Regions from separate parts of the Streptomyces sp. NPDC057307 genome, predicted to be linked through region 2. Evidence: riboswitches for the same ligand, from Rfam matches in the RefSeq annotation. Region 2 holds a riboswitch; the other holds the start of a gene.
The links. Region 2 has a riboswitch for S-adenosylmethionine ahead of ACFUN8_RS36080 (aminotransferase class V-fold PLP-dependent enzyme). Riboswitches for the same ligand answer to the same signal wherever they lie in the genome.
Positions count from the first base shown of each region.

Region 1: it holds a riboswitch for S-adenosylmethionine, as region 2 does, so the genes downstream of both, thrC (threonine synthase) here and ACFUN8_RS36080 (aminotransferase class V-fold PLP-dependent enzyme) in region 2, are expected to answer to the same signal.

Region 1 is NZ_JBHUZM010000013.1:17,194-24,968, reverse strand. It holds gene ACFUN8_RS07975 (erythromycin esterase family protein) at 1-464, shown strand, start outside; gene ACFUN8_RS07970 (hypothetical protein) at 506-1,282, shown strand; gene groL (chaperonin GroEL) at 1,398-3,023, opposite strand; gene ACFUN8_RS07960 (cold-shock protein) at 3,354-3,557, opposite strand; gene ACFUN8_RS07955 (ubiquitin-like small modifier protein 1) at 3,927-4,202, opposite strand; gene thrC (threonine synthase) at 4,243-5,556, opposite strand; SAM riboswitch class I at 5,572-5,699, opposite strand; gene ACFUN8_RS07945 (glucosyl-3-phosphoglycerate synthase) at 5,817-6,758, shown strand; gene ACFUN8_RS07940 (hypothetical protein) at 6,936-7,058, shown strand; gene ACFUN8_RS07935 (trehalose-6-phosphate synthase) at 7,117-7,775, shown strand, end outside.
Region 2 is NZ_JBHUZM010000221.1:919-8,693, reverse strand. It holds gene trpD (anthranilate phosphoribosyltransferase) at 29-1,096, shown strand; SAM riboswitch class IV at 1,274-1,391, shown strand; gene ACFUN8_RS36080 (aminotransferase class V-fold PLP-dependent enzyme) at 1,646-3,013, shown strand; gene ACFUN8_RS36075 (Lrp/AsnC family transcriptional regulator) at 3,036-3,317, opposite strand; gene ACFUN8_RS36070 (rhomboid family intramembrane serine protease) at 3,314-4,024, opposite strand; gene ACFUN8_RS36065 (hypothetical protein) at 4,257-4,499, shown strand; gene ACFUN8_RS36060 (NYN domain-containing protein) at 4,535-5,896, shown strand; gene ACFUN8_RS36055 (NlpC/P60 family protein) at 6,234-7,259, shown strand; gene ACFUN8_RS36050 (NlpC/P60 family protein) at 7,568-7,775, shown strand, end outside.

The DNA of each region.
Region 1 (7,775 bases), on a different contig from region 2:
GTACGGCCGACTCCACGACCTCGCCTCTCGGCCGACACCTGCGCGAGCGGTACGGGGACGCGTACTACGCCCTCGGTCTCCTCTTCGGCGAGGGCTCCTTCCGCGCCCACCGCATCTGGCCGGGCCCCTGGAGCGGCGTCGGCGGCCTGACGGGCCGTATCGCCGAGGGCAACCCCATCGGCGCCCCCGCCCCCACCACGGTCGAGGCCCAACTCGCCACCGCCACCCCGGCGGACCACCTGCTCGACCTGCGCCCCGCCGGAGCGGACGACGCGCCCCGGCCGGTACGGGAGTGGGCCGACGCCCCGCACACGACGCGGTCGTTCGGCGCGCTGGTGCCCCGCTGGTTCTACCGCCGCGACGTCACCCCGGTCCGGCTGTCGGAGGAGTACGACGGCCTGGCGTACGTGGCGGTCTCGTCGGACTCCCGCCCGATCGCACCGTACCGGCCCGTAAGGCCGTAGAACCGTACAACCCTCCACCCCCGTCGGGGGTCCTGAGTTGCATGCCTTCTCCGCAGACCCTCCGCAGCCGTGGTGTGACCGCCACCTTCCACGGCGACACCGTCGTCATCGAGCGCGCCGGGGAACGTGCCACGATCCCGCTGAGGGTCATCCGGTCCGTACGCGCGGCGGAGGGCCGTTCCCGCACGGTCGAGATCACGCTCGCCGACAGCGCCGTGCACACGATCGCGGCCAACAACGCGACGGCCGCCACCGCTTTCGTCACGGCCGTCGGCGCCGCGCTGCCGCCCACTCCCGACGAGCGCGGCAGTGCCCTTGTGCGGACGGAGCCCCTGGCCGCCACGCCCCAGCTGTTCTCCGGCCGCCGCACCCTCGCCCTGTTCACGTTGGCCGTCGTGGTCTACCTCGTGTACCTCGGGTACATCGCCGTCGTCCACACCCCCTGGGCGATCTTCAGCGCGGTCGTCGGCCTGCTGCCACTGGGGCTGGGTCTCGCCACCACTGTCGTGACCGTCCGCCATCTGTACGTCAAGGCGGTGCTGCGCCGACGCGGGGTGATCGTCCAGGCGGTCGACGTCGGCAGCGCGGGCAAGAAGTCGGTGTACGCGTTCACGGATGCCGAGGGCAACGCGCACGAGTACCGCAGCGGCCTCCACGCCAACACCATCGAAGTCGCCTACGACCCGAGGAACCCGGAGCGCAAGGCGTCGGTGACCCCACTGCTCCTGGAGGTCCCCCGCGTGCTCCTGATGGTCCTCCTCGCCGGGGGCTTCACCCTGCTCGGTGCGATCTCCGTCCTCAGCCCGGTGCTGCCGTAACCCGGCGCGACCGCCCCGAACGCCCCGAGGGCGGCACCCCCTCTCGGGAGTGCCGCCCTCGGTTCGTACATGTGCGCAACTGCGAGCTACGCCATGAACCGCCGATCCCTCAGGATCAGAAGTCCATGTCACCGCCCGGCATGCCGCCCGGCGCGCCGCCGGCGCCGGCCTTCTCCGGCTTGTCGGCGATGACGGCCTCGGTGGTGAGGAACAGCGCCGCGATGGACGCCGCGTTCTGCAGCGCGGAACGCGTGACCTTCGCGGGGTCGATGATGCCCTCGGCGATCATGTCCACGTACTCGCCGGTCGCGGCGTTGAGGCCGTGACCGATCGGCAGGTTGCGGACCTTCTCGACGATGACGCCACCCTCGAGACCACCGTTGACGGCGATCTGCTTGAGCGGAGCCTCCAGCGCGAGCTTGACGATGTTCGCACCCGTCGCCTCGTCGCCTTCGAGCTCAAGCTTCTCGAACACCGAACCGGCCTGGAGCAGAGCCACGCCACCACCGGCGACGATGCCCTCCTCGACGGCGGCCTTGGCGTTGCGCACCGCGTCCTCGATGCGGTGCTTGCGCTCCTTGAGCTCGACCTCGGTCGCGGCGCCGGCCTTGATGACGGCCACGCCGCCGGCCAGCTTCGCGAGGCGCTCCTGGAGCTTCTCGCGGTCGTAGTCCGAGTCCGAGTTCTCGATCTCGGCGCGGATCTGGCTCACGCGACCGGCGACCTGCTCGCTGTCACCGGCACCGTCGACGATGGTGGTCTCGTCCTTGGTGATGACGACCTTGCGGGCACGGCCCAGCAGGTCGAGACCGGCGTTCTCCAGCTTGAGGCCGACCTCCTCGGAGATGACCGTGCCGCCCGTGAGGATGGCGATGTCGTTCAGCATCGCCTTGCGGCGGTCACCGAAGCCCGGGGCCTTGACGGCGACGGACTTGAAGGTGCCCTTGATCTTGTTGACGACGAGGGTGGAGAGCGCCTCGCCCTCGACGTCCTCGGCGATGATCAGCAGCGGCTTGCCCGACTGGATGACCTTCTCCAGGAGCGGCAGAACGTCCTTGACGCTGCCGATCTTGGAGTTGACGATCAGGATGTACGGGTCGTCGAGCGACGCCTCCATACGCTCCATGTCGGTGGCGAAGTACGCCGAGATGTAGCCCTTGTCGAAGCGCATGCCCTCGGTGAGCTCAAGCTCGAGCCCGAAGGTCTGCGACTCCTCGACGGTGATGACGCCTTCCTTGCCGACCTTGTCCATCGCCTCGGCGATGAGCTCGCCGATCTGGGTGTCGGCGGCGGAGATGGAGGCCGTCGAAGCGATCTGCTCCTTGGTCTCCACGTCCTTGGCCTGCTCAAGGAGGGCACCGGAGACGGCCTCGATGGCCTTCTCGATACCGCGCTTGAGGGCCATCGGGTTGGCGCCGGCGGCCACGTTGCGCAGGCCCTCGCGGACCAGGGCCTGGGCCAGGACGGTCGCGGTGGTCGTACCGTCACCGGCGACGTCGTCCGTCTTCTTGGCGACTTCCTTGACCAGCTCGGCGCCGATCTTCTCGTACGGGTCCTCGAGCTCGATCTCCTTGGCGATGGAAACACCATCGTTGGTGATCGTGGGGGCGCCCCACTTCTTCTCGAGGACGACGTTTCGGCCCTTGGGGCCAAGGGTGACCTTGACGGCGTCGGCGAGCTGGTTCATCCCGCGCTCGAGACCGCGCCGTGCCTCCTCGTCGAACGCGATGATCTTGGCCATGTGAAGTGGTCCTCCCGGACAGGGGGTGGATTCTCCGGACCGTGTCGGCGCCCGCGACGGACGGCCTGAGAGCCTTGCGGTTCCTTGCCCCACAGGCTCCCGGGCCTCGCTGACCCGGTCCATAAGTTGTCACTCTCACTAGCAGAGTGCTAACGCCAATGATTAGCACTCGACCCCCGAGAGTGCAAGCGACTCCCGAGTGACCACGACCCCTCCCACAGCCGCGCGCGTACGTCCCACAGCCGCACGCGCACGCGTGAGGGGCCCGTACCCCTTGCCGGGATACGGGCCCCTCATGCGTGAGTGCGTCGTTGGCCGATCGCGCCGGAATCAGACGGCGAGCTTGACCATGTCCGCCTGCGGACCCTTCTGGCCCTGCGAGATCTCGAACTCAACTCGCTGACCTTCTTCAAGGGTGCGGTAGCCGTCCATCTGGATCGCGCTGTAGTGGACGAAAACATCCGCACCACCGTCGACCGCGATGAAGCCGTAGCCCTTCTCCGCGTTGAACCACTTGACGGTGCCCTGAGCCATGCCTAACTCCCCTATTACTGGCCCCTGCGCGGGACCGCACTTCGCGCCGGAACGCGTCGACCGCGGCTGAATGTATCTGCCCAACTGCCCTCTGCAACAGGTCAATCGGACGAGAATTCTGGGCATGGCGGAACACGCAAAGAGGTGAATTGCCGGGCTACCAGGGCAAGTCGGGCCGGGCAAAGCGCAAGGAACCGCGCAAACAGCGTCCACACTTCGACCGCATCTTGTCGCGAACTCATATGCGCGGGGCACAGTCGCGGCAAGATCGGCGGCGGGGCTACCCCAACTGTACCGCGTTCAACCTCATGGAATTGCCCCCTCCGCTTCTCTTGCGGAGGGGGCAACACCGTTCACCGTGCGTGCTGTTCAGCCGCCGGCGACCGCCGGGATGATCGAGATGCCGGCGCCGTCCGGAGTGGCCGTCTCCAGGCCCTGCTCGAAGCGGACGTCGTCGTCGTTCACGTACACGTTGACGAAGCGCCGGAGCTTGCCCTGGTCGTCCAGGACGCGGGCGGCGATGCCCGGGTGGTTCGTCTCCAGGGACTCGATGACCTGGGAGAGGGTCGCGCCCTCGGCCGGAACCTCGGCCTTCCCACCGGTGTACGTACGGAGGATGGTGGGGATGCGGACGTTCACGCTCATCGGTTTCTGCCTTCCGAGAAGTAGCGGGTTGGTGAGAGGCTCAACGCGCCAGGCCCGCGTCACGGAACGCGTCGAGGCTCGGCGGAATCGTCGCGGTCGCCTGCGACGTCGCGGCCACCGCGTCCAGCGTCTTGAGCCCGTCACCGGTGTTCAGCACGACCGTCGTGAGCGCCGGGTCGAGCAGACCCGCCTCGATGAGCTTGCGCGTCACGCCCACGGTCACCCCGCCCGCCGTCTCGGCGAAGATCCCCTCGGTCCGGGCGAGCAGCTTGATCGCGTCCACGATCTGCTCGTCGTTCACGTCCTCCACGGCGCCGCCCGTGCGGCGGGCGATGTCCAGGACGTACGGGCCGTCGGCCGGGTTGCCGATCGCCAGCGACTTGGCGATCGTGTCCGGCTTCTGCGGCCGTACGACGTCGTGGCCGGCCTTGAAGGCGACCGACACCGGCGAACAGCCCTCGGCCTGCGCGCCGAAGATCTTGTACGGCTTGTCCTCGACCAGGCCGAGCGCGATCAGCTCCTTGAGCCCCTTGTCGATCTTCGTCAGCTGCGAGCCGGACGCGACCGGGATGACGAGCTGGTCGGGCAGCTCCCAGCCGAGCTGCTCGCAGATCTCGTACGCGAGGGTCTTGGAGCCCTCCCCGTAGTACGGGCGGAGGTTGACGTTGACGAAGCCCCAGCCCTCGCCCAGCGGGTCGCCGATCAGCTCGGAGCAGAAGCGGTTGACGTCGTCGTAGTTGCCCTCGATACCGACGAGTTCGCCGCCGTAGATCGCGGCCATGACGACCTTGCCCTGCTCCAGGTCGTGCGGGATGAAGACGCAGGAGCGGAAGCCGGCGCGCGCCGCGGCGGCGCCGACGGCGCCCGCGAGGTTGCCGGTGGAGGAGCAGGAGAGCGTGGTGAAGCCGAAGGCACGGGCCGCCTCGACGGCGATGGCGACGACGCGGTCCTTGAAGGAGTGCGTCGGGTTGCCGGAGTCGTCCTTCACGTACAGGCCGCCGGTGACGCCCAGCTCACGGGCGAGGTTGTCGGCCCTGACGAGCTTGGTGAAGCCGGGGTTGATGTTCGGCTTCGACGCCACGTCGGCGGGGACGGGCAGCAGCGGGGCGTAACGCCAGATGTTGTCGGGTCCGGCGGCGATGCGCTTCTTCAGCTCGTCGGGGCCGTCGGTCGGCAGGTCGTAGGCCACTTCGAGCGGGCCGAAACAGCTCTGACAGGCGAAGATCGGGCCGAGTTCGAAGCGTTCCCCGCATTCGCGGCACGAGAGGGCGGCGGCGGGTCCGAGATCCACGGGGGCGTCAGTGGTGCCGGAGGCGGCGATGTTGTCGGATTCGTGAACAGTCTGCACAGCCATGAAGGCGAGGCCCTTTCCTCATCTTCCTCGCGACGCATCTCGCCGCAAGACGGAATTGGCACCTTCCCCACCATGACCTCGCGGTCGGCGGGAGGGTTGCCGGGGCTTCAACGGGCCGTTCCCTCTGCCCCTCTGGATGAGCGGTATTCGATTGTCAGCGTGACGACCCCCGACATGCGACGGTCATCCGCGTTGTTCAAGACTGTAACCGAACCCCTGGACGGTTGAGCCCTTCGTCCGATCCGCGAGATGGAGATCACGTGCTGCAAGAGGTGGAGCGCTGGCTGGCCCGGCGGTCCTGGTCGGCGGCGGACCGGCCGGTCGACCGGCTGGTCGCCGCCAAGCAGGGTGCGCAGGTCAGCGTGGTGCTCCCGGCCCTGAACGAGGAGACCACGGTCGGCCGGATCGTCTCCGTGATCCGCCGTGAACTGATGGCGGGCCCGGCGCCGCTCGTCGACGAGCTGGTGGTGATCGACTCGGGCTCGACCGACCGCACGGGGGAGGTCGCGGCGGCCGCCGGGGCGCGGGTGGTGCACCGGGACGACATCCTGCCGAGGCTGCCGGCGGTGCCGGGCAAGGGCGAGGTGCTGTGGCGCTCGCTGCTGGTGACGAGCGGCGACATCGTCTGTTTCGTGGACGCGGATCTGAAGGACTTCTCGGCGGATTTCGTGTCGGGGGTCGTGGGGCCGCTGCTCACCGAGCCGGACGTGCGGTTCGTGAAGGCGATGTACGACCGCCCGCTCGGCGACGATCCGGGGCAGGGCGGCCGGGTGACCGAACTGGTGGCGCGTCCGCTGCTGAATCTGCACTGGCCGCTGCTGGCGGGGTTCGTGCAGCCGCTGGGCGGCGAGTACGCGGTACGGCGCTCACTGCTGGAGCGGCTGCCGTTCCCCGTGGGGTACGGGGTGGAGCTGGGCCTGCTGGTGGACGCGCTGCACACGGTGGGGCTGGACGCGCTGGGCCAGGTCGACGTCGGGGTGCGCAGACACCGCCACCAGGACAGCCAGGCGCTGGGGCGGATGGCGGCGGCGATCTACCGGACGGCGCAGCTGCGGCTGTCGCGGGGGCATCTGGTGCGGCCGGCGCTGACGCAGTTCGAGCGGGGCGAGGGGGGCTTCGAGCCGCGTACGCACGCGGTGGACACGGAGGAGCGGCCGCCGATGCGGGAGATCAGGGAGTACGCGGCGCGCCGGGCGGCTTGAGGGGTGCGCCGGGTGGCGTGAGGGATGCGGCGGGCGGCTTGAGGGGCGCCCCGGTACGGATTCAGCGGGCCGGGCCGGTTGATCTGCCGGCGATCTTCCGGCGATCGAGGACACGACCGGCCCAGGAGCCGCGTGGCACCACCGGTCTATTCGTATGATTTGCCTATATTGCCTGGCATGGTGATGAACACGGTGACCCTGACCACGGAACAGCTCTGGCTGCTGGGCGGCATGGCCCTCGCCCTCGTCGGCGCCGGGGTGGTGGCGCTGGCGGCGGCCCGTGGCCGGGGGCGTGGCTGATCCACGCCGACCGGAACCGTACGTTTGAGCGTTTCCGCGACGGGCTAGGTTTCGGCACATGGTCTCCGAGCACGCCGCCCAGGTTCTTGTCGCTTCCAATCGCGGCCCCGTCTCGTACACGCTCGGCGAGGACGGCACGCTGACCTCCGGGCGCGGCGGCGGCGGTCTCGTCTCCGGCCTCTCCGCCATCGGACCCGACACCGACGCCGTGTGGGTGTGCGCGGCGCTCGGCGACGGCGACCGCGAGGCCGTACGGCGCACCGACGGCCGGCTCGACACCGCCGACACGGGCGGACAGCGCGTCAGGATGCTCGGCATCCCGTCGGAGGTCTACGCGGACGCGTACAACGGCGTCGCGAACTCCACGCTCTGGTTCGTCCACCATCTGCTCTACCAGACCCCGCTGGAGCCGGCCTTCGGCACGGAGTTCCGGGAGCAGTGGGCGTCGTACGAGACGTACAACCGCGCTTTCGCGGAGGCCCTGGCCGACGAGGCGGGCGACGGCGCGGCCGTACTGATCCAGGACTACCACCTGGCCCTGGTGCCCGGCATGCTCCGGGCCCTGCGGCCCGATCTGCGCATCGGGCTCTTCTGGCACACGCCGTGGGCCCCGGTCGACTACTACCGGCTGCTGCCCGACGACATCGGGCGCCAGCTCCTGCGCGGCATCCTCGGCGCCGACCGCGCCGCGTTCCACACCCACCGCTGGGCGGACGC
Region 2 (7,775 bases):
ACCCGTCCACAGATCCCCAGGAGCGAGCATGAGCAGCGCTGTTGCACCGGCCGGAGGCGACACCCTGGCGGCTCGTTCCTGGCCGGGTGTACTGAACTCGCTGCTGCGCGGCCAGGATCTCGACGCCGGCGCCACGGCCTGGGCCATGGACCGCATCATGAGCGGCGAGGCCACCGACGTACAGATCGCGGGCTTCGCCGTCGCGCTGCGCGCCAAGGGCGAGACCGTTGACGAGGTCTCGGGACTCGTACGCGCCATGTACGGGCACGCGAAGACCATCGAGGTGCCCGGCGCCACGGTCGACGTCGTCGGCACCGGCGGCGACCTCGCCAAGACCGTCAACATCTCCACGATGGCCGCGATCGTCGTGGCCGGGGCGGGCGGCAAGGTCGTCAAGCACGGCAGCCGCGCGTCGTCGTCCGCGAGCGGCGCCTCCGACGTACTGGAGAAGCTCGGCGTCAATCTGGAGCTGACGCCGCAGCGGGTCGTGGAAGTCGCCGAGGAGGCGGGCATCACCTTCTGCTTCGCGGTGAAGTTCCACCCGGCGCTGCGGTACGCGGCCAAGGCCCGCAAGGAGCTGGGCGCACAGACCACGTTCAACATCCTGGGGCCGCTCACCAACCCGGCGCGGGTCCGCGCCCAGGCGGTCGGCGTGGCGGATCTCCGCATGGCGCCGATCGTGGCCGGTGTGCTCGCCGAGCGGGGCAACTCCTCGCTCGTCTTCCGCGGCGACGACGGACTGGACGAGCTGACCACGACCGCAACTTCACACGTATGGGTGGTTCGGGACGGCCAGGTCACGGAGCAGTCCTTCGACCCCAGGGACATCGGCCTGGAGCTGGTTCCGGTCGAGGCCCTGCGGGGCGCGGACGCGTCGTACAACGCGGATGTCGCGCGCCGGCTGCTCGCCGGTGAGACCGGCCCCGTACGGGACGCGGTCCTGCTGAACGCGGCGGCGGCGCTGGTGGCGCTGGAGCCGGCCGACGGCACGCTGAACGACCAGCTCGCGGCGGGATTCGCGCGGGCGGCGGCGGCGGTGGACTCGGGCGCGGCGAAGCAGGCGCTGGAGCGCTGGGTGGCGGCGAGCAACGCGTAGCGGCAGGCGCCGGCCGAGAACGGCCGGCGGCCGGTTCGTCCCCGATGGCCGTACGGGCGCAAGTGACCCCGTCCGGCCATCGAGGACAGCTGTGGCGGACGAGCCGCACACGCCGGCGTGTCCCGTATCGCGGACGCCGTCTGGGCGGTCGCGTACGGGTGGGGTAATCTCACCCCAGGTCATGAGTGACAGCGACTACGGCCCCGGCCCGCTGTCCGGCAACCCTCCGTCCGTGGCGGGGTGCCCCGGGTGAAGACCAGGCCGTAGGCAGCGAGGTCTGCGGCAAGCGCGGACCCCTGGACATCGTTCGGATGTCGTCATCCCTGGGGTCCTGGTCCTCAAGGGAGCAGTCTCGTGAGCAAGCGAATGCGATAGGGCCTTCGGCCCTTCCGGTGCGTCCCGCGCCGGAGACAAGGGCCCGAGCCCTCTTCAGTGAGCGCCACCCCCGCAGTGCCTCCCGCGTCGTCACGGCCGTCCGCCGTCACGACGACGCGTCCGCCTGTCGGGTCCTGATGCCGTTTCCGCCTCGTCCTGCCGGGAGATACCGCCATGTCCGCACCCACCGACGCCCTCAGCCGCACCACCACCGACCAGCCGCTGCCCGTCCTCGGACGCGATGTCACCGTCCCCCTGGTCACCGGCGGCGAAGTCACCTACGCGGCCCTCGACTACGCGGCCAGCGCCCCCGCCCTGCAGCGTGTCTGGGACGACGTCGCCGCCTACGCCCCGTACTACGGCAGCGTCCACCGCGGCGCCGGATACCTCTCGCAGCTCTCCACCGACCTCTTCGAGAACAGCCGCCGCACCGTCGCCGACTTCCTCGGCTGTCGCGAGGACGACCAGGTCGTCTTCACCCGGTCCACCACCGACTCGCTCAATCTGCTCGCCGCCGTGCTGCCCGCCGACTGCGAGGTGTTCGTCTTCGAGACCGAGCACCACGCGTCGCTGCTGCCCTGGCGCGACGCCCGCGTCAGCTATCTGAACGCGCCGCGCACCCCCGGCGAGGCCGTCGCCACGCTGGAGCGCGCCCTCGCCGGACGCGACCCGAAGGGCCCCGCCCTGGTCTGCGTCACCGGCGCCTCCAACGTCACCGGCGAGCTGTGGCCCGTGCGCGAACTGGCCGCCGCCGCGCACGCCCACGGCGCGCGCATCGTCCTCGACGCCGCGCAGCTCGCCCCGCACCACCCCGTGGACATCGCGGAGCTGGACGTGGACTGGGTGGCCTTCTCCGGGCACAAGCTGTACGCGCCGTTCGGCTCCGGTGTGCTCGCGGGCCGCGCCGACTGGCTGCGGGAGTCGGAGCCGTACCTCGCCGGTGGTGGCGCCAGCCGCACGGTCGCGCGCCGCGGCGACGGCGGTGTGGACGTCGAGTGGCACACCACCGCGGCCCGGCACGAGGCCGGATCGCCGAACGTCATCGGCGTGTACGCGATCGCCTCGGCCTGCAAGGCGCTCACCGAGGCGGGCTTCGACCGGCTCGTGGAGCGGGAGCAGGAACTGGTGGCCCGGGTGCGCGAGGGGCTCGCGGAGGTGCCCGAGGTGCGGGTGCTCTCACTGTTCGGCGACGACGCGCCCCGCGTGGGCGTCATCTCCTTCGTCGTCGACGGCTGGAACAGCTCCCACTTCGCCGCCGCGCTGTCGGCGGAGTACGGCATCGGCGTACGCGACGGGCTGTTCTGCGCCCACCCGCTGGTCAGGACCCTGCTGGGCGGCGACGCCGGGGACCCGGGGGAGTGCGGCGCGCCGGACGCCGGTCCCGGTGAGAAGTCGCTGAACGCGATCCGGGTCAGCTTCGGGGCCGGCACGCCGGACGAGCACGTGGCCCGCTTCATCGGCGCGGTCGGGGAACTCGTCCGGGACGGCGCCCGCTGGAACTACCGCACCGAGGACGGCCGTTGCGTCCCCGACCGCGGCTGACGGACAGTCGCCCGGACGCCTGCTAGGCGTCGAGGCCGATGGCGAAGGCGGCTTCCAGGTCGTGCTGGGAGTACGTACGGAACGCCACGTGCGTGTCCGTGGCCTCGACGCCCGGGATCTTGCTGATGCTGCCGGGGATCACGTCCGCCAGGTCGTCGTGGCTGGCGACCCGCACCATGGCGATCAGATCGTAGGTGCCGGTGACGGAGAAGACCTCGCTGACGCTCTCCAGCCCCGCGATGGACTCGGCGATCTCGGGGATCCGGTCGACGCTGGTCTTGATGAGCACGATCGCGGTGATCACGGTTGACGTTCTCCCTCGGTGGCCACGAGACGGGGCTTCACTCTAGCCGTACGCCGGAAGAGCCCCCAGGCGCCGACGAAGCCGAGGGCGAAGCCCACCAGATGCGCCAGATACGCGACGCCGGGGCCCGGCTCGGCGTCCCGGGCCGCCAGCCACTGCAGGACGAACCAGAAGATCAGGACGATCCAGGCGGGGAAGCGCAGCGGCAGGAAGAAAAGGAACGGGAAGAGGCTGGTGACCCGCGCGCGGGGAAAGAGACAGAGGAAGGCGCCGAGCACACCGGAGATCGCGCCCGACGCGCCCACCAGGGTCTGGTCGGAGTCCGCGTTCGCCACGGCGTAGGCGAGCAGCGCGAGATATCCGCAGACGAGATAGAAGAGGGTGAACCGCACTCGTCCCATCCGCTCCTCGGCCATCGCCCCGAAGACGTAGAGGAAGAGCAGGTTGCCCAGCAGATGGAGCCAGCTGCCGTGGACGAACAGCGCGGTGAGTGGGGTGAGCAGCGCGTGGGAGTCACCGCTCGTCAGCTGGTCGGGGATCACCCCCCAGCGTTCGAAGTACGCGCTCTGCGCGGCGAGCAGGGTGTCGCCCGTCCCGTACGCGGGATTGAACCCCGAGAGCGGACCGGTCAGGAAGGCCAGAGCGCACAGGCCGATCAGACCGTAGGTCACCACCGGCGCTCCGGCCGCCGCGCGCCAATTGATCATCCATGGATCATCCCGTACGCGGACAGACAGGTACGGACCGCCTCGCCGCGACACGGCGTACGCGGGAGGCCGTAGGGTTACGGGCGCGTACTTCCCCGGTTCGGCGCCGCTCCGGGGCCCGAGCACGGCAGGCTCGACCTCAAGGCCGCAGGAATTCAGGACACCAGGGCACCAGGACTTCAGCACTTCAGGACTTCGGGACATCAGGACTCGACGAAACGAGGACGGCACGATGACGACGGTTCCCTTGCCGACCGACGCCACCCGGTGGCGCTGCACGCTGTGCGGCAATCTCACCCGGTTCGACGTGACGCGCTCGTCCAAGGTGGTGGAGTACGTCCATCTGGACCTGGCCGGGCAGTCGAAGGTCGAGGAGCGCGACGTGGTCAGTGAGACCATCGAGTCCGTCCGCTGCCGCTGGTGCAACGCGGTGGATCAGATCGAACTGGTTGACAGGCCGGGCGCCGGTTCCTGAGGGAGCCGCCCGAAAGGGTAGTGGGGTGACGGATCGTGGAGCAGCCCGCAAGTGGCGCTGAGCCGGCCGGTGCGGCCGGCGGCGACGCCGAGGCGCTCGACAGGCCGCTGCCCGAAGGAGTGCGGCGCCGGGTCGTGGCGCTGGTCTCGGACGCCTTCGGCGGCCTGACCGTCACCGAACTGCCCGCGCAGCTACGACAGTACGCGCGTTTCACGCCGACCAGACGCGCCCGGTTCGCGGGCAACGCGATGGCGGCCGCCCTGGAGAGCGACCCGCTGTTCCGGCAGCGGATCGGCGAGCGGTTCGGTCAGGCGGACCCCGAGCTGGCCGCCGCGGTCGAATCGGGGTCGCCGCCCCCGGCCGCCGATCCCGTCGACGTGGCGGCGGCGGCCTATGTGCTGCGCCCCGTCGGCTGGGTGAAGCTGGTGGCCGCCGCCGGCGAGGAGGTCCAGCGCGCCGACGCCGAGCGGGTCGACGAGGAGAACCGCCGTGAGCTGGAGCGGCTGCGCGAGGAGCTGACGCAGGCCCGCGCCTTGACGAAGAGCGAGACCGAGCGCCTCCGTACGGAGCTGGACGCCGCCCGCAGGGAGGCCGAGTCCACGCACCGCAAACTGCGCAGCGCCCTGAGCGACGTGAAGCGCGGCGAGGCCGCCCTGCGCCGTACGGCCGCGGAGATCGAGACGGCCCGCGCGGAGGCCGCGACCCAGCTGTCCGCGGCGGTGAGCGAGTCACGGCGCCTCAAGGCCCGGCTCGCGGAGGCGGAGGCGGCCGTGGAGGCGGGGCGCCGGGCCGCCCGCGAGGGGCGCTCGGTGGAGGACATGCGGCTACGGCTGCTGCTGGACACCGTCCTGGAGTCGGCGCAGGGACTGCGGCGCGAGCTGGCGCTGCCGCCGGCCGCCGCGCACCCCGCCGATCTGGTCGACGCCGTGGAGCCCGGCCGGATGTCTCCCAAGGACGTCGCGGCCCGCGCGCTGTCGGACATGGACCCCGCCCTGCTGGACCAGTTGCTGGCGCTGCCGCAGGCGCATCTGGTCGTCGACGGCTACAACGTCACCAAGACCGGCTATCCGACGATGCCGTTGGAGAAGCAGCGGCTGCGGCTGCTCGGCGGGCTCGCGATGCTCGCGGCGCAGTCCGGCGCGGAGATGACGTGTGTCTTCGACGGGGCCGAACTGGCCGCCCCCGTACTGCTCGCGCCGCCGCGCGGGGTGCGGGTGCTGTTCTCCAAGCCGGGGGTGACGGCGGACGAGTTGATCCGTCAGCTCGTCCGGGCGGAGCCGCCGGGGCGTCCGGTGGTGGTCGTCTCCACCGACCGTGAGGTCGCCGACGGAGTGGCGCGGGCCGGCGCGCGACCCGTCGCGTCCGCCTTGTTGCTGAAGCGGCTTTCGCGCGTCTAGTAACTCCTGTGGCCAATGCGGCATTTGGTCATGCCATGTCGCACCACAGCGTCAATTGTTCATCACTGTCCGTGCGATGTATGTGAAGAAACCACTCCGCGGCGAAATTTTTTCCCTTCAGGATTTGAACTGATCACAAGAAGGTCACTAGGGTCAGGCCTCGAACCTTCGCGCGGTTGATCACCCATCCGGGGTGGCGGCGAAGGAACCGCCGAATTCGTGTAGTTCAGTCCGGTAGTACCGGATTCCCGGCCCGCCGGGAGAACTGGACCGCATGGAGCCGGGGACCCGCTCCCCACACCCGGTAGGCGGCTCGAGGAAGAAGGAGCTCGCCTTCGTGGCGTCCCACCGTCGTCCCAAGCAGCCGAGCCGCGCCCGCGTGACCGTGCTCACCGCGACCGCAGCCGCAGCTGTCGCCCTGACGTCCCAGGCCGCGCAGGCCGATCCGAAGCCGACCAAGGAAGACGTCAAGGAAAAGGTCGACAAGCTCTACCACGAGGCCGAGGCCTCGACCGAGGCGCACAGCGGCGCCGAGGAGAAGGAAAAGAAGCTCGAGAAGCAGGTCGAGGCGATGCAGGACAAGGTCGCCCGTGGCCAGGAGGAGCTCAACGAGCTCCGTACCGGCCTCGGTTCGATGGCCAGCGCGCAGTACCGCACCGGTGGCATCGACCCCGCCCTCCAGCTCTTCCTCTCCGCCGACCCGGACGACTATCTGGACAAGGCATCCGTGCTCGACCAGATGGGCAGCAAGCAGGTCAGCGCGCTGGAGAAGATCCAGGCCAAGCAGCGGACCCTCGCGCAGCAGCGCAAGGAGGCGACCCTCAAGCTGAAGGACCTCTCCGACACACGCACGGAGCTGGCCAAGAAGAAGAAGGACGTCCAGACCAAGCTCAACGCGGCGAACAAGCTTCTCAACACGCTGACCGCCCAGGAGCGCGCGCAGATCCAGGCCGACGACGCGAAGCGCGCGGCCCGTGGCAACGAGCGCGTCAACCTCGGCAACGAGTCGGCCTCTTCGGGCATGGCCGCCGCCGCGCTGGCCGCCGCCAAGACCCAGCTGGGCAAGCCGTACATATCCGGTGCCGAGGGGCCCAACTCCTACGACTGCTCCGGGCTGACCCAGTGGGCCTACGCCCAGGCGGGCGTGAGCCTCACCAGGACCACGTACACCCAGGTCAACGACGGCGTGAAGATCGGCCGCGGCGAACTCGCCCCCGGCGACCTGGTCTTCTTCAGCGGTCTGAGCCATGTTGCGCTGTACGTCGGCAACGGCCAGGTCATCCACGCGCCCAAGCCGGGCACCGTGGTGCGGTACGAATCCATGGAGTGGGCCGGCAGCTTCCAGTTCGGCGTCCGCGTCTGACGCTCCGCGCGGATCCGCTTCGTGCGGATCCGCTCCGGACGGGCCCGTTCCGTACGGATCTCCACGCACACTCACGGACACGACCGCGACCGCCCGTTCGGGCGAACTCCGGTTACTCCCGCTGACGCACGCCCCGCCGGTGACCTGTGGTCTCCGGCGGGGCATCACTGTCTGTGCCCGGCGCGGTCTTTGGTCACTCCGTGTCCGCACGGTTACTGTCTGCTGCGCCGCAGCTCCCGGCCATGTTTCCGCCCGTCGGGCGGCAGGGGCTGCGCGGTTGCGTCCAGCGGAAGGAAGTGCGGCTTCCTGTGGTGTCCCATCGTCGTTCCTCACACCCCGGCCACAGCCGGGGCACCCGGGTCACGGTCCTGTCCGCCGCCGCGGTCACGGCCGCGGCCGCCCTCGGGACGGCGCCGGCGAGCGCGGACCCGCGGGACACGACCGAGGCGACCCGGTCGACCGTCGACCGGCTGTTCGAGGAGGCCGAGAAGGCCACCGAGCGGTTCAACGAGGCGG